Regions from separate parts of the Fictibacillus halophilus genome, predicted to be linked through region 3. Evidence: riboswitches for the same ligand, from Rfam matches in the RefSeq annotation. Region 3 holds a riboswitch; each other region holds the start of a gene.
The links. A riboswitch is a leader RNA that binds a small molecule or an ion and turns the genes downstream of it on or off. The one in region 3 is predicted to bind S-adenosylmethionine.
Positions count from the first base shown of each region.

Region 1: another riboswitch for S-adenosylmethionine. It lies ahead of I5J82_RS15430 (sulfite oxidase-like oxidoreductase); the one in region 3 lies ahead of metK (methionine adenosyltransferase).
Region 2: another riboswitch for S-adenosylmethionine. It lies ahead of I5J82_RS01590 (PLP-dependent aspartate aminotransferase family protein); the one in region 3 lies ahead of metK (methionine adenosyltransferase).
Region 4: another riboswitch for S-adenosylmethionine. It lies ahead of I5J82_RS16850 (acyl-CoA dehydrogenase family protein); the one in region 3 lies ahead of metK (methionine adenosyltransferase).

Region 1 is NZ_JAEACF010000001.1:3,019,388-3,024,224, forward strand. Features, by position in the region: gene I5J82_RS15420 (S8 family peptidase) at 1-792, shown strand, start outside; gene I5J82_RS15425 (hypothetical protein) at 920-1,135, shown strand; SAM riboswitch class I at 1,200-1,307, shown strand; gene I5J82_RS15430 (sulfite oxidase-like oxidoreductase) at 1,776-2,444, shown strand; gene I5J82_RS15435 (hypothetical protein) at 2,473-2,763, opposite strand; gene I5J82_RS15440 (hypothetical protein) at 2,943-3,134, shown strand; gene I5J82_RS15445 (vWA domain-containing protein) at 3,188-4,837, opposite strand, start outside.
Region 2 is NZ_JAEACF010000001.1:291,093-295,929, forward strand. Features, by position in the region: gene I5J82_RS01580 (nitroreductase family protein) at 1-210, shown strand, start outside; gene I5J82_RS01585 (hypothetical protein) at 534-1,643, shown strand; SAM riboswitch class I at 1,820-1,935, shown strand; gene I5J82_RS01590 (PLP-dependent aspartate aminotransferase family protein) at 2,121-3,911, shown strand; gene I5J82_RS01595 (aliphatic sulfonate ABC transporter substrate-binding protein) at 4,005-4,837, shown strand, end outside.
Region 3 is NZ_JAEACF010000001.1:2,366,878-2,371,714, reverse strand. Features, by position in the region: gene pckA (phosphoenolpyruvate carboxykinase (ATP)) at 1-1,442, opposite strand, end outside; SAM riboswitch class I at 1,704-1,834, shown strand; gene metK (methionine adenosyltransferase) at 1,997-3,202, shown strand; partial or broken gene I5J82_RS12290 (glycosyltransferase family 4 protein) at 3,474-4,633, opposite strand; gene I5J82_RS12285 (phosphatase PAP2 family protein) at 4,649-4,837, opposite strand, start outside.
Region 4 is NZ_JAEACF010000001.1:3,302,630-3,307,466, forward strand. Features, by position in the region: gene I5J82_RS16840 (MetQ/NlpA family ABC transporter substrate-binding protein) at 1-346, opposite strand, end outside; gene I5J82_RS16845 (LLM class flavin-dependent oxidoreductase) at 371-1,759, opposite strand; SAM riboswitch class I at 1,875-1,976, opposite strand; SAM riboswitch class I at 2,131-2,242, shown strand; gene I5J82_RS16850 (acyl-CoA dehydrogenase family protein) at 2,530-3,687, shown strand; gene I5J82_RS16855 (DUF817 domain-containing protein) at 3,806-4,588, shown strand; gene I5J82_RS16860 (oxalate decarboxylase family bicupin) at 4,758-4,837, shown strand, end outside.

The DNA of each region.
Region 1 (4,837 bases), 650 kb from region 3:
GTTGGTGCCGAGCAAGCTTGGGACACAACGCAAAGTTCATCATCTGTAAAAATCGCCGTAATTGACACAGGCGTTGACTACAATCACCCGGATCTAGCCGGAAAAGTAATTAAAGGTGCTGACTTCGTTGATGATGACAACGACCCGATCGATGAGAACGAACATGGTACTCACGTTGCAGGAATTGCAGCTGCGAACACGAATAACGGTGTTGGTATCGCAGGGCTAGCTCCTAAAGCATCAATCCTAGCTGTTCGCGTATTAGACGCAGAAGGCAGTGGTTCACTGGATGATGTTGCACAAGGCATCCGTTACGCAGCTGACCAAGGTGCACAAGTTATCAACTTAAGTCTTGGCGGATCTGTTGGTACGCAAACTCTTGAAGATGCGGTGAACTATGCATCTAGTAAAGGATCGCTTGTAATTGCTGCTGCTGGTAACTCTGGCGTTTTACTTCCGAGTTATCCGGCATATTATTCAAACGCAATTGCGGTTGCCGCTACTGATCAAAACGATAAAAAAGCGTCTTTCTCTAACTTTGGTACGTGGGTAGATATCGCGGCACCTGGTGTTGACATCTATTCAACGACACCAAACAACCAGTATGCGAGTTTCTCAGGAACTTCCATGGCATCACCGGTTGTTGCGGGTGTAGCTGGACTTCTGGCCGCTCAAGGTAAGAACGCTTCACAAATTCGAGCAGCACTTGAGGATACGGCAGATCCTGTAACAGGCACTGGCACGCTGTTCCAAAACGGTCGTGTGAATGCAGCAAAAGCCGTTCAGCAATAGTCATTACAATTTCAAAACCTCTAGAAGTCTTATATTTTAAGACTTCTAGAGGTTTTTTTGTTTAGAATCCGCTCATTATTGAAAAACTGTAAACAGAAACAGCTGTAAAGAGCGGAGGATTTTAGCTATGTTTGGTCTTGGTAAGGGTAAGCAAAAGAAAAAAACGTCTCAAGGCTCTGGCAAGAGTGAGTCGACGGAATCAGAAAAAAGGCAGAGTGAAAAAGAAGCGGAAGAAAAAATCGTTTACTTTTTCTTAATCAGTACAGCGGTTTTTGGCGTTGTCGTACTGTATCTTGGTATTTCTCGTGAGATGTCTTTTGTTGCTGATTCTTTTCTAAGTTGATTTTTCATGTACGGATTGTATAATAGTTGTAACTTTTAATATCGTTTAAAGCCGATTTATCGGTCTCTTATTTCGAGCAGGCGGAGGGAATTAGCCCTATGAAGCCCGGCAACCACCTATTTTGTTAGGCACGGTGCTACATCTAACAGTTTTACAGACTGAAAGATAAGAGGATGTGAACAGAACCATTCGTCCTCTTTTTTTAAAAAAAGAGGGCGTTTTTTTGTTGGATGCTGCTCTATCATTAACTTCATAGATAGTTGATTGGAGCGGAAGGTGTGAGACTCCTCGAAAATTGAACTTCAAATTTTCTTCGTGCGATGTGTCGCTGCCGAAGCCTTCCTTGTCCTGCGGGATCAGTGGGACAGTCCCAAAAGTGAAAGTGGCTCGTCCAGCCCCGACAAGCAAAAGGCGAACGGACTAGGAAGGCGTTTGTTTGCCTTTATGACCGTTTGACTTTTGACCTCGAGGGGTTAGCCACTGTAGCTAGACAGGTGAGACTCTTAACAGCGCAATGCGCTAAGAGGCTCACCGCACACTCCGCGGAAAGCGAGCAACCTGGAGCGGAAATCAACCGCATCCAAAAGCATCTTGAGATTCAGCAATAACTTTTTCACAAGTAAAGAAAGGATGTTCATGTATGGACCTTAACAAAGCGGACCGCATTAAAAAGATGCGTGTCCCAGAAGCCGATGAAAAACTGGATGACCGCTTGCCTCCTGGGCAGGTTGAAACAAAAAAGTTCCCCATCCTTCATGAAGGAGAAGTTCCTGTTTACGATATGAAAAAATGGTCGTTATCTGTAGAAGGACTCGTAGGAAAACGTGTCGAATTTAGTTTTGAAGACATCATGAAGATGCCTCAAATGACAGTAGTCCGTGATATTCACTGTGTGACAAGATGGTCACGGTTCGACAATGCGTTTGAAGGTGTTAAATTTACGGACTTTTTAAAGCATTTTGATGTGGATCCAAAAGCAAAGTATGTAATGGTCCACGCTGATTACGATTATACGACGAATGTTCCGCTTGCAGATCTGTTACGCGATGATGTTATTCTTGCGCACTCGTTTGACGGCAAGCCCTTAACGGACAAGCATGGATTTCCGCTTCGCCTAATTGTTCCTCATCTTTATTTTTGGAAAAGTGCCAAGTGGATTCGCAAGTTCGAGTTCTTGGAAGAGGATCAGCCAGGCTTTTGGGAGCAGAACGGCTTTCATATGTATGGCGATCCGTTTAAAGAAGAACGATTTTCGAGCGATGAGTTTGAGATGCCTGAGGATGAGTGGAAAAAGAAAGAGTATGATTGATCTCATAAGAAATAGAGGGGAAAATTGTTTACTTTCTTCCCCTCAGCATTTTAATCTCATTTTTTAACGCCGTAATTTGATCTTGGATGTCTTTCATCTGAGCTTCTTGTTCTTGCTGGTCTTTTAGGTCCTGTGCTTGATCGATATACACTTGTCTGAGAGCGATCGCTGCACTGAACGTTGCTAAGAAATCCCCCGCGGTCACAAGCGTTGAGGCGAGTAAGGCGAGTTCTGCAGCAAACGTGGTACCATCTTTATTATTTGCTAAATATTCTTCTTCTGCTTCTGCTAAAATGACGTCTACTACACGTTGATTCACATCATTCACTCCTAACACACGAATATGTAATACTATATGCGTTTGCCCTGTTTGCGGTGCCCGATGTTCCTCCTTTCCTATTCTGATTTTCGAAACGTAAAAATTCGACTTTTTTTCGTAAATTGTTCTTCATGTATAGGCATTTTGACCGATATTATCCTTACTAGGGAGGTTTGGCGATGGAACAATGGCTGTCTTTTCGTATTCCGTTCGATATCATTTCCATTTACATCTTAATTGCCGCAATCATTGTGGTCGGCATTTTCTCAAGCCTGCTTCGAACAGCCTTACCAGAATGGTCTGTCAAAATCTTTAGCTACACAGGGTTTGTTGGAGTAATCTTTGCTTGGCTGAAGCTATTGGAGTATTGATACATACATAAAAAAACGCCTCGGGGTTTGCTGCCCCCAGGCGTTTTGGCGTTTTATAGCGATTTAAAAAGCAGCTTACGAAGTACGGGCATCAGATAGTCGACAAGCTCTGAAGCACTTGGCACAACTACGTTTTGCGGCCCATAGATGTTCTGCATCAACTTCTCTTCTTCCTCTGTGATCTCTCCGTTCGCGATAAACATCCCGATCGTCTCGATCCCAAGCTTTCGTGTACGGGTGACCGCTTCGTGTGTATCAAGTACTCCATGCGATTCATAATCAAAAGCCGCTGGTTCTCCGTCTGAGAAAACAAGTAAGACTTTCTGTTGCTCTGGACGTTTAGCCAGTTCTTCACCCATACGTCTGATTGAATATCCGTCACGGTTATCTTCTTGCGGTTCGAGCTGTATGATCGGTGCTCCTGATTGATGCAGAGAGTTGCGATAGGAGATCACTTCATGAAAATAGTTCGGCTGATCGTTCGTTGAAGCATCTGCTGCATCTTCCCAAAAGCCAACTACCGAATGCGGTATCCGAAGAGCTTTTAACGTTTCATGAAAAAGCACGATCCCTTTTTGCGTCTCTTCCATCTTGTTGAACATGGACGCAGAGCAGTCAACGAGGAGCGTGAACGTCGTATCGAGTTCTTGTTGAGATTCTTGCTTTTTTCGGAAAAGTCTTGGGTTCTTATCGGTTACGAGTCTTGTAAGCTTCTTTCCGAGTCTTCCAAAGTGCAGATCTTCTCTCGGTGCTGTTCGTTTGTGCTCCATCGTTTTTAAAAAGTTTTGCTTCAGCTGCGAAACGAATGGCGCGATCTCTTGGTTGTATTCGTCATATTGAGCAATTTCGTCTAGTGTTGCCGGTTTTGCTGGCAAAAAATGCTCGGTGACATTTTTGTTCACTTCTCCGTATGGGAAGTGGTTTGCAGAGTCGGAACCATTTTGGTTGTTGTCGGTTTCGGCTTCATGCTCGTTTTGGGTGTCGAAGTCGTTGTTGTCTGTACTTTTGGCGCTCGTTTGAACCGATCCGAACACCGCGTCACCACTCTCCGCTTCCCTCGCACCTTCTCCTAACAGATCCGTGTTGGTCCCTTGATCAAGGTCCATTTGTAAAAACGAATCTTGTGGATCAGATGTTTCATCATGCCAAGAGGAATGAGACTCTTTTTCTTTATCGTCTTTGTCCTTGTCTGAGTCTTCATCCTTGGTGATCGTTTTCTTCGTTTTCGTTTCGTTATTGCGCGTGAGGTCGTCAAAGTTTTGATCGCTTTCACCTGTATTATCCGCTTGCTGCGACTGATCACTAAAACTGCGGTATGCGGTTTTCATATCGTTAAAGTTTGTATGTTTTTGAGTGATAGCAGCCATCTCGGTGATGATCGCCGCAATATCTTCAGTCGATTTTGCCGTTGTAAGTTTTGACAGAAATGATCGCAATTCTTGATAGACATCTTGCGTTTCTTGTGGCACGGCTACAAATCGTTTGTTCGCTAAAAGGATGATATGACAAAAAAGCGCATCAAGGGTACGCTTTTGCTGAATATGTTTTCGGTACTCACGGTTGTAGTGAACCTGGAACGTTTCTTTTCGAAGCTTAAAAGCATGCTTCATCCCGGGTCGGTTCTTCACGCAGATCTGCTCTAATCGATAGTCTTCTGCAAAGAGAAGGACCTGCTTGAGAAATTCCCGGTGAGGATGAGATTT
Region 2 (4,837 bases), 2.1 Mb from region 3:
CAAAACTTGATGCTCGCAGCCCATGCTCGCGGACTTGGGACTTGCCCAATGACTGGCCCCGTATTGTTGGCGCAAGATGCGATTCGCGACTTCTTACATATTCCATCAAAGAAACAGATTAACATGGTTATTTCACTCGGACATCCACAAGATCAACCAAAAAAACTCGCGCGAAAAGCAGTAGAAGAAATCGTCACATATGTAAATTGATGGCGACCGAATTTTGTATGTAAGCTCTAAAAAAGCTCGTCCAGCGGCTGACAAGCATGCTGGACGAGCGCCATATGAAAAATACGAGCGCCATATGAAAAATACGAGCGCCATATGAAAAATACGAGCGCCATATGAAAAATACGAGCGCCATATGAAAAATGGAAGCTCCTCCGCTTTTTATTTTCTCTTGAACGCCGTTTCTTATCCCTCCATAAGACTTCAGACCTACAAGATAACTTAAGAAAAAAGGATTTTTTTCGACATTTACCGAATATATGCTTCATGAAACGTATTTTCAATTTTAGAAAGAGGAACTTCTTATGAAAGAGACATTTGACTTGATTGATTATGCACTGCAAAAAAGCGGGTTAGAGGAACTTAAAGATCCGACTCAGGTTCAATATTTAGGTGAAGGAGCTTGGCATCTTGCTTATTTTGTTCAGCTGCGCACTGGGGATGCTGTGGTCGTACGTTTTCCGAAAACGGAGGCCTATGGAAGGAACGTTGAGTTTGATGAAGAAGCCATTCACTCAGAATATGCAGGGACTAGAGCATATTATGAGCTAGCTAATCAAGTTAAACCAGGAATCTGCCCTGCTTTTTTCAACTATCATGTAGAAAAAGACAGAACATTTACCGTTGAATCTTATGCGGGAAAGGCGATCAAGCTTGATCAACTAACGGCTGTAGAAGCGTTTCATATCGGAGCAGAACTTGGTGAGTTCTTTCGCAAGATGAATGCTGCACATCATGGCTTAAAAGGGTTCGGTTATCTCTCATGGAACGGAAAACATATTGAAGGGAAATACCACTCAGATGTTTCAGAATCTATGAAGAAAGAAAACACTGATTACATAAATGATTTTAAGAATTTTATAGATACGTATGAGGGGTCGATTTCTTCATCAGCTTTAGTTGATCTTCAAGCCTGCATGGAAGATAGAGAGATCGAAAATCATACGGTTGTACTTACTAATCAAGATACATCTCCAGAGAATATATTGCTGCATTCAGATGGTACTGTCTGTTTGATCGATCCTGTACCAATCTTATATAGCGGAGATTCGCTCGCGGGGAATTTTCTTAATAATTACCGTACCTTGTTCCCAACATTCTTTAATGCACCGCGTTATGCGCGACATGAATTTGATCGATTTGAAGACCGTTTGAAAAGAATAGCTGATGGATTTTTAGAAGGTTATTCTAATGGAGATCTAGCTATAAAGCGTCGAGTGAAACAAGAAGAGTTTATTCAACTTACTGATCTAACTGTTCTTCATTGGCATCTGCTTCAGACTGATGAATTAACCTCTGAACAGAAAATTCGTTACGGAGAAAGAGAAGCAATTGCCAATCGAATAACGGTACTTGTAAAAAAGATCGAAGAGTTTAAATGGTTGGATGAAAAAAGTGGAACAAAATTAGCATAACCGGCATAGCATGGGCATAATCTTAATTCAAAGCTGACAGTTGAACACTCATTCTATTGTATTACTTTTATGATTTTTCAAAAAACGGTTGACTTTTTAAAACATCTTACTCTATAATCCTATTCAAGAACAAAACAAACATCAGCACGTTAATGTGTTAAACATAATTTGAATATCTCTTATCCAGAGAGGCGGAGGGACTAGGCCCGATGAAGCCCGGCAACCAACAAACCACATTTGGTTTGGAAAGGTGCCAATTCCTACAGATCTTTTTTGATCTGAAAGATAAGAGGAGGACCAAAACCCTCTTCTTAGGAAGGGGGTTTTTCTTTTTTCCCCTTATCATACTTCACGTACAAACATCACTTAGTCACTTATTTCATTTTTAAAATCGAATATAGCAAAAGGGAAAAGCATTAATCTTTATCCCTAGTTTTCCTATAGATTTAATTTGGATAATAAGAAGGAGCGATTATAATGACAAAATCTTTTGATGGATACGATATTGAAACATTGCTATTACATGGGGGGCAAGCGCCTGACCCAACGACAGGATCACGAGCAGTACCTGTCTACCAGACTACTTCCTATGTTTTTTCTGATACAGATCATGCGCAAAGCCTTTTCGCACTCGACGAGCCAGGAAATATCTACAGTCGAATCGGAAATCCAACGGTTGATGTTTTCGAGAAAAGGGTTGCTCTTCTAGAAGATGGGGTTGCAGCTGTAGCTACTTCTTCTGGAATGTCAGCAATCGCGCTTGCCGTTTTAAACATCGCACATGCAGGAGATGAAATTATTGCAGCTACGAATCTATACGGAGGAACTTACAACCTATTTTCTACTACTCTTCCGAAATACGGAATTAACGTAAAGTTTGTAGATGCAGAGGATCCAGAGAATTTCAGAAAAGCGGTTACTCCAAACACGAAAGCATTTTTTGCTGAAACGATCGGTAACCCGAGTCTTAACGTATTAGATATTGAGGCAGTGGCAGATATTGCGCATGAGAACGGTGTACCTCTAATTATTGATAATACATTTGCAACGCCATATGTAACAAAACCGATAAGCTTTGGAGCGGACATCGTAATCCATTCAGCAACAAAGTGGATCGGCGGACATGGAACAGCCATTGGCGGTGTTGTGGTAGACGGAGGACGCTTTAATTGGAACTCAGAGAAATATCCAGGATTCACTGAGCCAGATAACAGCTATAACGGATTAAGATACGCAAATGACTTTGGAACGTTAGCTTTTGCGACTAAATTACGCGTACAGCTGTTAAGAGATTTTGGAGCATGCTTGAGTCCACACAATGCATTTCTTCTTTTACAAGGTTTAGAAACACTTCACTTACGAGTGGAAAAACATGCGAAAAACGCACAAGAAGTGGCTGAATATCTGGAAAAACATCCAGCGGTAGATTGGGTTTCATACCCTGGTCTTTCTTCGCACAGAAGTCATGAGCTTGCTAAAAAATATTTAAGCAATGGTTTTGGTTCGATCGTAAACTTTGGAATCAAGGGTGGGCGTGATGCAGGTCGTAAGGTCATCAACAACATTTCATTATGGTCACACGTTGCAAATGTTGGGGATGCAAAATCATTGATCATCCACCCTGCTTCTACCACTCATCAGCAGCTGAGCGGAGACGAATTAGTAGCAACTGGCGTAACAGAAGAACTTATTCGGTTATCGATTGGACTTGAATCCGTAAAAGATCTTACGAATGATCTTGATCGTGCGATACAAACGGCAACAGGGATCGGATCGGATAATACGGAGATCACGATTAATGATGAAGGTGTTATCCGCTGGGCATTGCAATCCTCACTATATAGAGCAGTAGAGAACGGTCAGGAAATTCAGCGTCCCAAAACACTAGCGATTGTTGGACTCAGTTCCAACCCAGCAAGACCTAGCCATAGATTAGCTAGAAAAATGCAGCGTCTTGGCTATAAAATCGTTCCTGTTAATCCAAGAGAAACGGAAGTACTTGATGAAAAAGCATATCCAGATTTAAAATCCATTCCGTTTCCGATTGATGTCGTTCAAGTATTTAGAAGTCCAGAAGCAGCGATTGAGCTTGCAAAAGAAGCAGCGATCACACAGCCAAAAGTGTTCTGGCTACAAGAAGGTGTCATCTCCCCAGAAGCCGCAAGAATAGCGAAAGAAGCTGGAATTGATGTGGTGCATAACAGATGTACGTATAAAGAAGCACAACGACTAAGAGGTACCATTTCAACGTATGCGTGTGAACTTTAAAAATAGAATTGCTGATGGAGCACAAGTCAACGACTTTCAAAAGTAACTCACAAAAATAATCATACAAAAAGGGATAAACGTGGAGGGAAATACATGAAGAAGATTTGGCAGAAAGCAGCACTGGCTTTAAGCATAGCTGGCGCTTTAGTGTTAGCGGGCTGTTCTAGCAGTGCTAAAGAAGGTGAAAAGCCAGAGAAGATCAGACTTGATTATGCCTTTTACTCTCCAACAAGTCTGGCACTTAAAAAGTTTGGCTGGGCAGAAGAGGCGTTTAAAAAAGAAGGCATAGAAGTAGAATGGGTTCAAAGTCAAGGAAGTAATAAAGCGCTTGAGTTTTTAAATTCAGATAGCGTTGATTTTGGATCGACAGCTGGTGCGGCAGCTTTAATCGCAAAAGACAAAGGTGCTCCAATTGAGTCGGTTTATATCTATTCTCAGCCAGAATGGACAGCGCTTGTCGGTGCAGATGGTTCAACGATTAAAGATGTAAAGGATTTGAAAGGCAAAAAAGTAGCTGCAACGTTTGGTACGGATCCGCACATCTTTTTACTACGAGCACTTGCAGATGCTGGCCTTTCTGCAAAGGATGTACAAATTGTAAATCTACAACATGCAGATGGGGCGAACGCTCTACTAAAAGGGCAAGTGGATGCTTGGGCTGGTTTAGATCCACATATGGCTAGAACAGAAGTTGAATCTGGTGCAACGTATATTTACCGCAATCCAGATTTTAATACGTATGGCACGTTGAATGTACGCTCTGAATTTGCTAAGAACCATCCGAAGCAAGTAGAACAAGTGATTGAACTATACGAAAAAGCAAGAAAATGGACGATTGAAAATCCAGAGGAAGCAGCAAAACTTTTATCTGAAGAAGCGGGGATTAAAGAAGATGTCGCAAAAAAACAACTCCAACGAAACAACTT
Region 3 (4,837 bases):
TGATCTGGTACACCAGGGCAATGTGTAGGAATATGAAGTCCAAATATAGGATCTACGACTGTTTCGACAGAAGCAAGTTCACCTTCTAAAGCAGCCTGCACCATAGCACGTGTATGACCTAGATTCATACGACTTCCAATGCCGTATTCTCCACCTGACCAACCTGTGTTAACAAGATATACTTGAACGTTGTGCTGATCGATTTTCTTGCCAAGCATCTCAGCATAAACGGTAGCAGGGAGTGGCAGGAATGGTGCGCCGAAACATGTTGAGAACGTAGCTTGTGGTGATGTTACGCCTCTTTCTGTTCCTGCTAGTTTGCTTGTGTATCCTGATAAGAAGTGATACATTGCTTGTTCTTTAGTAAGTTTGCTGATTGGAGGCAGTACACCGAATGCGTCAGCTGTTAAGAAGATGATTGTGTTCGGGTGTCCTGCGACACTTGGTTGAATAATATTTGGAATAGCATCAACAGGATACGCTGCGCGTGTGTTTTCTGTTAGTGAAGAATCTTTATAATCAGCTTCTCTCGTAACTGGGTCGATCATCACATTCTCTAAAACACTTCCAAAACGAATCGCGTTCCAAATTTGTGGTTCTTTTTCTTTAGAGAGGTCGATTGTTTTAGCATAACATCCACCTTCGATATTGAAGACACCAGTGTTAGCCCAACCATGCTCATCATCTCCGATCAAACGACGATTCGGGTCAGCAGATAAAGTAGTTTTTCCAGTTCCGGATAGTCCGAAAAATAAAGCCACATCTCCTTCATTCCCAACGTTTGCAGAACAGTGCATAGATAGAATGCCTTTTTCAGGTAGAATGTAGTTCATGACAGAGAATACAGATTTTTTAATTTCACCTGCGTACTCAGTACCACCGATCAAAACAATTTTCTTCTCGAAAGAAACGATAATAAATGTCTCGGAGTTTGTTCCATCTTCAGCCGGGTTAGCTTGAAATCCTGGCGCTGAAACAACTGTGAATTGAGATTCATGAGTATCTAGCTCATCGTGGTTCGGGCGCACAAACATTTGATGAGCAAAAAGGTTATGCCATGCATACTCATTGATTACTTGGATAGGAAGGCGATACTCGCGGTCTGCACCAGCAAACCCTTTAAATACGAATAATTCTTCTTTATTCCCTAAGTATTGGAGGACTTTTTTGTATAATTTATCAAAGTTTTCTGGTGAAAATGGCTTATTTACCTTTCCCCAATCGATTGAATCTTTAATGGAAGCATCTTCAACGATAAATTTATCCTCAGGGGAACGGCCTGTATATTTCCCCGTTGTAGCTTGAAGTGCTCCTGTGGATGTAAGGATGCCCTCGTTACGCTGAAGAGATTTTTCTACTAAAACCGGAACAGGTAAGTTCTGGTGAGTTGTTTCACGGGTCACAAGATCGTTTAAGGTTGTCGTAAATTCCAAAGTATTCATATGAGACAGTACCATCCTTTATCCTAGAGTGATATATTCGAAAATTAGTATAACACATTGAATTAAATAATGTATACTATTTTATGAAAGTGCATCAAAAAAGTTCTTGCTTCCTAAAAAAAGATTAAAATCATGTGAATTATCCATCTTATTTAAAACGCTTTCATTCTATAGAATATAATACTCTAAACTAATTGCTATTCATAGGGTTTTCTATTGACAGAGAGTGCTCATTACGCTATCATATTTCGAGAACGGCTACTCTTATTCTGAGTAGGTGGAGGGACAGGCCCTATGAAACCCAGCAACCGACATGAAAGTGGTAACAATAACGCCACTGGAAATGAAAAGGTGCTAACCTGCAAGGTGAAAATAACCTTGGACAATAAGAGGTTGAAGGCATTATGGTTTTAAAACCTTTTCCCTCGTGAATGTATGTGAAACAGGGAAGGGCTTTTTTTATGCCTTTTTCAGGTTAAGAACATAAACTGTGTAAAATAGATAAGAATAAAGTACCGTATCATACTGAAAGCAGTTAAAGGGAGGATATTAACTTGTCCAAAAAAGTTAGTCGTCGTTTATTTACATCAGAATCCGTTACAGAAGGCCATCCAGATAAGATCTGTGATCAGATCTCAGATGCGATTCTAGATGAAATTTTAGCTAATGATGCAAATGCTCGTGTAGCATGTGAAACATCTGTAACTACAGGTCTTGTACTTGTTGCAGGTGAAATCACAACTTCTACTTATGTAGATATCCCAAAAGTTGTACGTGAGACAATTAAAGAAATCGGTTATGATCGTGCAAAATATGGTTTCGATTCTGAAACGTGTGCAGTATTAACTTCTATCGATGAGCAATCTGCTGATATCGCGATGGGTGTTGACCAAGCTCTTGAAGCAAGAGAAGGTTCTATGACAGATGCTGAAATCGAAGCAATCGGTGCAGGTGACCAAGGTCTAATGTTCGGATTTGCGTGTAACGAAACAGAAGAGCTTATGCCTCTTCCAATCTCGCTAGCTCATAAATTATCTCGTCGTCTTACAGAAGTTCGTAAGACTGAAGAGATTCCATACTTACGTCCAGATGGAAAAACTCAAGTAACTGTTGAGTATGATGAGAACGATAAGCCAGTACGTATCGACACAATCGTCATTTCTACTCAGCATCACCCTGAGAACACACTTGAAGAAATTCAAAGAGACATCAAAGAAAAAGTAATCACACCTGTTGTTCCTGCTGAGTTGATCGACGAGAACACAAAATACTTCATCAACCCAACTGGCCGTTTCGTAATCGGTGGACCACAAGGTGATGCTGGTCTTACTGGCCGTAAGATCATCGTTGATACTTACGGTGGATATGCTCGTCACGGTGGCGGTGCATTCTCAGGTAAGGACGCAACTAAAGTTGACCGTTCAGCTGCTTATGCTGCTCGTTATGTAGCTAAGAACATCGTAGCATCAGGTCTAGCTGACAAAGTAGAAGTTCAGCTTGCTTATGCAATCGGTGTAGCTCAACCCGTTTCAATCGCTGTAAACACTTTTGAAACAGGAAAAGTTTCTGAAGAAGTTCTTGTAGAACTAGTTCGCAACAACTTCGATCTTCGTCCGGCTGGAATCATTAAGATGCTTGATCTTCGCCGTCCGATCTACAAGCAAACTGCTGCATACGGCCACTTCGGACGTACTGACATCAATCTTCCTTGGGAAAACACAGATAAAGCTGCAGAGCTTAAGAAACAAGCGAATATTTAATGATATGTTAAAGCAGACTTCCTAATGGAAGTCTGCTTTTTTTGTAGTGATCCGTCAGTTAAGGAGGATCTGTTGAAAATCGAAAAAATTTTTAAATAAGGAATTAATCAGAAGTTTTACTGAAAAAAATGTACCTTATTGACGGATATAATTGTGATTACCTCGTGTAAAATTCTTGGTGTCCCCCTGATAAACATTTGAACCGCTAATGTTTATCAGGGGGATATAAAAATTAAAATATAGGGATATCTTAATATTCATCTTGCGCCTGCTACGCAATGATTGTTTTATTTTTATTCTTCTTCGTAAAAATAACTTCCTCATACTGCATCAAAAGATTCCCAAAAATAAATGACCAAGATTTAGTCATCGCATAATTTCTTGCTTTTATTTTCATAGAACGCAAGAGCGTTGGATCTTCCATAATAGAAATAATATTTTGAATGAATGAGTCAGGTTCTCTAGCTTTACAGATGCACCCCGTAACACCATCTTGGACAATTTCAGTTACTCCGCCTGAATCCGCAACCATGGCAGGCAATCCAGATGAGCCGCTTCAAGAACAACATTGCCAAACGTTTCTGTAGAAGAGGGGAAGACGAAAAGATCGGAAGAAGCATAAACACGTGCAAGCTCTTCTCCGGATAGATAACCTGTACAGGTTACATTTGAATGCTTTTTCTCCCACTGATCAACCACGTTTCGATCAGGACCATCACCGACAATTAACCAATGGACACACTCTTTTAAAGAAGAGGGTAACTTGTTTATGATTTCTTGTAATACATCTAGACCTTTCTCCGGTGCGAGTCTGCCGACATACAAAAAGATATACTTTTTAGAGATGTTATATTTTTCTCTGACAGAGTAATCACGATTTTGAGGGGTGAACATGTTACAGTCAACTCCTCTTGACCATATTTCAACATTTATAAAACTTTTCGAGTACAAAACATTTTTCGTTTCTTCACTCGGAACAAAGATTTTTTCAAAAGGTCTATGAAACCATTGTAAATAACGCCAAAGTAAGGGAAGTAATAGATCACGGTGGTAGTGTACAAGATAGCGGTCAAAATGTGTGTGATAAGAGGCGACCATGGGAATCTTTTCTTTCTTTCCATATCTCATTCCAAATAGTCCGATGTTAAAAGGTGTAGCTACGTGAAGGAGGTCTGGCTTGAATTTGTGCAGTTCGCCGTTCAATGCTCGCAATTGGGGAATGGCAAGCCTGCACTCGGGGTATAAAAAGAGTGGCAGGCTTTTCATTGCATAATATTGATCTTGTGCTGTTTTGGGGCTCACTTCAAACGAGGGCATGATTACTTTATATTCAACTTCATTTGTCTCTAAATAATTTGTAAGTCTTTTTAATGTACGAGCAACACCATTAACTTGCGGGTGAAACGTATCCGAAAACAGAGCAAGCTTCATTTCTTCATCTCCTTTTTATAGGAAGTAAGGTAAGATAAAGCTATTTACTAAAAACAATGAAAAGAAGCTGGAACTGATGCCTAAAATCATTCCTGCAAGCACATCAGAAGGATAGTGAAGACCTAAATACATACGGGAAATGGCAACTAAAAGAGCAGCAACCAATAAAAATATTCCGATAAAAGGATTTAGTAGAATTAATGG
Region 4 (4,837 bases), 940 kb from region 3:
TAGAATAGATACCTATTGGTGCAGTAGGTACCGTAATCACTGATGCTAGTTTCATATCATTCTCTTCTGAAAATGCGTCCATGTACACTTTATGCTGAAACAAATTCGCATCTAATGAACCGCTCTTTAAAGAGATGTTTGGTTGTACATAATCATTGAACTCTTTCACTTCAACGCTGTATCCTTTTTTCTCTAGGTATGGCTTCACGCCTTTTTCAAGCATGTCGCTGTAAGGCACAGTTGCGCCGAGCGTGATCTTCTTACTTTCTGTTTCACCCGATGCGCCACACCCTGCTAGTAAACCTATCAATAAAGCTGCTGTGATGAATATATTCAATCGTTTCATATGTTTTCTCTCCTCACTCACTCTTTATTTACTTTCTGTTAACACCGGTCTGAATCTAGCTGCCGGATGATCGCTAGGCAGCAAAGGTTGTCCGGGTGTGAATAATTTTTCACGCAGGGTGCCCCTGTTGTACTCTTTTTTGTATAATCCTCTTTCTTGAAGAACGGGTACAACAAGCTCTACAAAAGCTTCTAAATCTCCTGGTGTTACTAGGTGATTTAGGTTGAAGCCGTCCACGCCAGACTCTTCAAACTGCTTTTGAATGCCATCCGCTACCTCTTCTGGATTGCCGACTATAAAGCTTTTGTCCGGTGATTCGAAGCGATTTAAAACCTCTCCCACTGTTAACGGTTTAGGAGCATCCGTAGTGAGCGTAGCGGCTTTATAATGTCCGCCTTCTGTTGATTTATTGTACGAGAATGGAAGGTCCGGATCTAACTCTTCATACTCAGCAATATCATAACCACTTGCTCCATATTGAGCTTTCGCTGCATCTGCACTCCAAACACTTGCATACGCTTTAAACTTTTCCTCCGCTTCTTGTGTCGTTCTTCCTACCACCACGTTTAAGAAAGAAAAGATCTTTATGTTTTCTGGATTTCGACCGTGTTTGATAGCGCGTTTACGAATATCATCCGCATAAAAGCGAATTCTCTCAGGCGTCGGGCCACCTACAAAAATACATTCAGCATGCTTTGCTGCAAAGTCTCGACCACGCTCAGACGTTCCCGCTTGGTAAATCACAGGTGTCCGCTGCAGAGAAGGCTCGCTTAAGTGAGGTCCTTCAACGCTGAAGTATTGCCCTTCATGATTGATCTCATGGACTTTTTCAGGATCCACCAGTTTATTGTTTTCAACATCTTCTACAACTGCCTCATCTTCCCAGCTGCTCTCCCAAAGCTTATACGAAACATCTAGGTATTCATCCGCGATGTTGTACCGTTCATCGTGCTTGATCATATTCTGCAGTCCAAAATTTCTCGCCGCGTTTGGCAGATAAGAAGTGACTACATTCCATGCGATTCGTCCATTTGTTAGGTGATCTAGCGTAGAAAAACGACGTGCGTTGCCAAACGGCTGTTCATACGTTGTGCTCACCGTCACAGCAAAAGACAGATTCTCTGTTACGCTAGCCATAGCCGACACGAGAAGTGCCGGATCGTTTAAAGGCACTTGAAGTCCGTCACGAATAGATGGAGCTTTGCTTTGTTTATAAACGTCGTAAACCCCTAACACATCTGCAAAGAATACAGCATCAAACTTGCCTCTTTCTAAAAGCTTCGCATACTCGATCCAATAGTTCAGATCCTTATAACTTCTATGTCTCTTGTTCTCCGGGTGCTTCCAAAGGCCATGAGAATTGTGCATGGCACTTGTCATCTCGAACGCATTTAACAAAATTTCTTTACTCAACATACATTCCTCCATATCCAATTTTTTGTACCCGCTCCAAGAGAAAATAAAAAACCTCTTCGGCAATGAGAAGAGGTTTGAAAATACGTGAAATAAACATACGTATATAGATCTCCTCTTATCTTTCAAGCTTTCGCCTGCTGGAATTGGCACAGTCCTAAAAATAGTTGTTGCCGAGGCTTCAAAGGGCCAGTCCCTCCACCTCTCTCGATAAGGAATCGAAAATATTCAATTTAGTAACGAAATATACAGGAATAAAAATAGCCTGTCAATGGAATTTAGAGAAATAAAATAATTTTCTTAACAATCAGTTTTTAGTTGACAGCGGTTTGCTTTATCCTCTATAGTGGTGACTAATAATTAAATAATAAATCTTATCAAGAGTCAGGGGAGGAACTGGTCCTACGATCCTGCAGCAACCGCTTTGTTAAAAGAAAGGTGCTAATTCCAGCAGATGTTTTTAGAATGTCTGATAGATGAGAGAGCGTGTAAGCATATGGAATCTGCGTCCTCTTTCGTCTTTGAAAGAGGGCTTTTTTGTGTTTGTTGTTATTAAAAGTAAGTACTTGAAAGCTGTTGATTTCCGTTTCAGGTGCTCGCTTTCCGCGGGGCAGGCGGTGAGCCACATTCGTTCGTTTCACTCTTAAGTGTCTCACCTGCCCACCTGTCCCGCAGGAGTCTCGCACCTTACACTCCAACCAACAAGTCACTGTAGTATAAAAACTATGTAAACAAAAATCACTACATGATAAAAAAATCAGGAGGGAACCATGAGCTTACCTTTGAGAAAAACCACTGAGATCAATCATTTTGAAGAAGCGATAAATACCGCTTTAGCACTGAAAGAAATTTTTAAGAATCGGGCAGGTGTTGTAGATCAAGAAGGCGTTTTTCCTTATGAGAACTTTCAAGATTTGAAGGATGCAGGCTTTCTTTCTCTTACCATTCCAAAAGAATATGGTGGTAAAGGGTTAAATCTGGTTGAGTTCTTAACGATTCAAGAGCATTTAGCTGAAGGGGATGCTCCTACTGCTCTTTCTCTTGGGTGGCATTTGGGTACTCTTTTAGAGGCGGCAGAAAACCGGCATTGGAATGGTAACTCGTTCGCTGATCTTACCCGGAAAATTGTTGAACAAAAAGCACTCATTAACCTGGCACAAACAGAGCGTGCGACGGGAAGTCCTTCTCGGGGCGGTATTCCTACTACAATTGCAGTCAAGAAAGCAGACGGATGGTTGATCAACGGAAGCAAAGCTTTTACTTCTATGGCAGAAGCCCTTGATTACTCAATCGTTACAGCTACCCTCTCAGAAACCAACCATAAAGGATTTTTCTTAGTGAATCATCGGGAAAAAGGAGTTTCTGTAAAAGAGACTTGGGATAGCATCTCGATGAGAGGGACAAAAAGCGATGACCTCCTTTTGAAAGACGTTTATGTACCCCAGGAGAACCTTCTCGTTGTTGAAGATGGGAAGAACATCGTTCCTAAAGGCTGGTATTTGCAAGTGCCAGCTGTATACCTTGGAATTGCAAGAGCCGCGCGAAATTATGCGATTCAATTTGCATCTGAATATAGTCCTAACACTTTATCTGGACCGATCTCAGACGTGCCAGAAGTGAGAAGAAAGATTGGCAAGATAGAACTTGAGCTATTCCAAGCAAGAACGATTCTGCATGCCGTTGCTGAAAAATGGGTAAACCACCCTGAAGAACGGCAGAATCTAGGAACCGAACTCGCTGCCGTTAAGCATTCTGTAACAAACAGTGCGAACAGAGTCGTTGACCTCGCAATGAGAATCGTTGGTGCTCGAAGTCTTTCTGTACAAAATCCGCTTCAGCGGCACTTTCGCGATGTAAGAGCCGGTCTTCATAATCCACCAACAGATGATGCGATTGTTTATTCGTTAGCAGATGCAGCGCTTAAGTAATAGAAGTCAACTGACAGATTCATGTTAAACTCAACATTTTTTTGTATGATGAGATTTAAATCACCATAGGTTATTATGGATACAATATATTTCCATATTGATAAAAGGTGGTTTACTCATGAGGGCGCTTCTTACATTCACTTATTTACAAGCACTTTCTTGCATCTTTCCAGTCATTATCTTTGGTGCGTTAGCTCTTTCAAAATTCGTCAGCATTCCGTTCATCCCTCGATACGACTTCATACTTCTTCTTTGTCTCGTCACACAGGTTGCCATGATCGTAACGAAACTTGAAACGGTAGATGAACTAAAAGTCATCTGTGTCTTTCACTTGATCGGCCTGGCTCTAGAGCTATTTAAAGTTCATATGGGGTCTTGGAGCTATCCTGAAGAAGCCTATTCTAAGATTTACGGTGTACCTCTATACAGTGGTTTTATGTATGCTAGTGTTGCGAGCTATATTTGCCAAAGCTGGCGGAGGCTAGACCTTCAGATCAAGGGGTGGCCGAATCCCCTCTTTTCTTTCGGGATTTGTGTACTGATCTATTCGAACTTTTTTACCCATCACTACTTGTTTGATGCCAGATGGATTTTGATTCTGCTTTTATTTCCTATCTTTTATAAAACCGTTGTTCATTATACGATCAACGAACGGGTTTATAAAATGCCAATCCTTCTTTCTTTTTTGTTGATTGGATTTTTTATCTGGATTGCTGAAAACATCACAACGTTTCTCGGAGCCTGGCAGTACCCCAATCAGGAAGCAGCTTGGTCTCTCGTGCATATTGGTAAGATCAGCTCATGGTTTCTGCTCGTAATCATCAGTATCATTATCGTGGCACAATTAAAACGCATTAAAAGCCACCAAGACGATATTTTTACGCATACAAAACACCTTTAAGTGGCGGTAAGCTTTTTAGGTGTTTTTTTCTTTGTTAAGATCCTTCTCAAGAAATTTGCATGTTTAAGATGTCCTCTCCATATGAATACAGTGATGACGTTTGAACCTTCTATAGAGAGGAGCTCATCACGTGGATAAGAATAATAAAGATCAACAGCAACGAAGACAAATGCAGATTCCGCAACCAATTCGCAGTGATGGTGCGGGTGCGACCGACTTAGGACCTCGTGACATTATGCGTGATATACA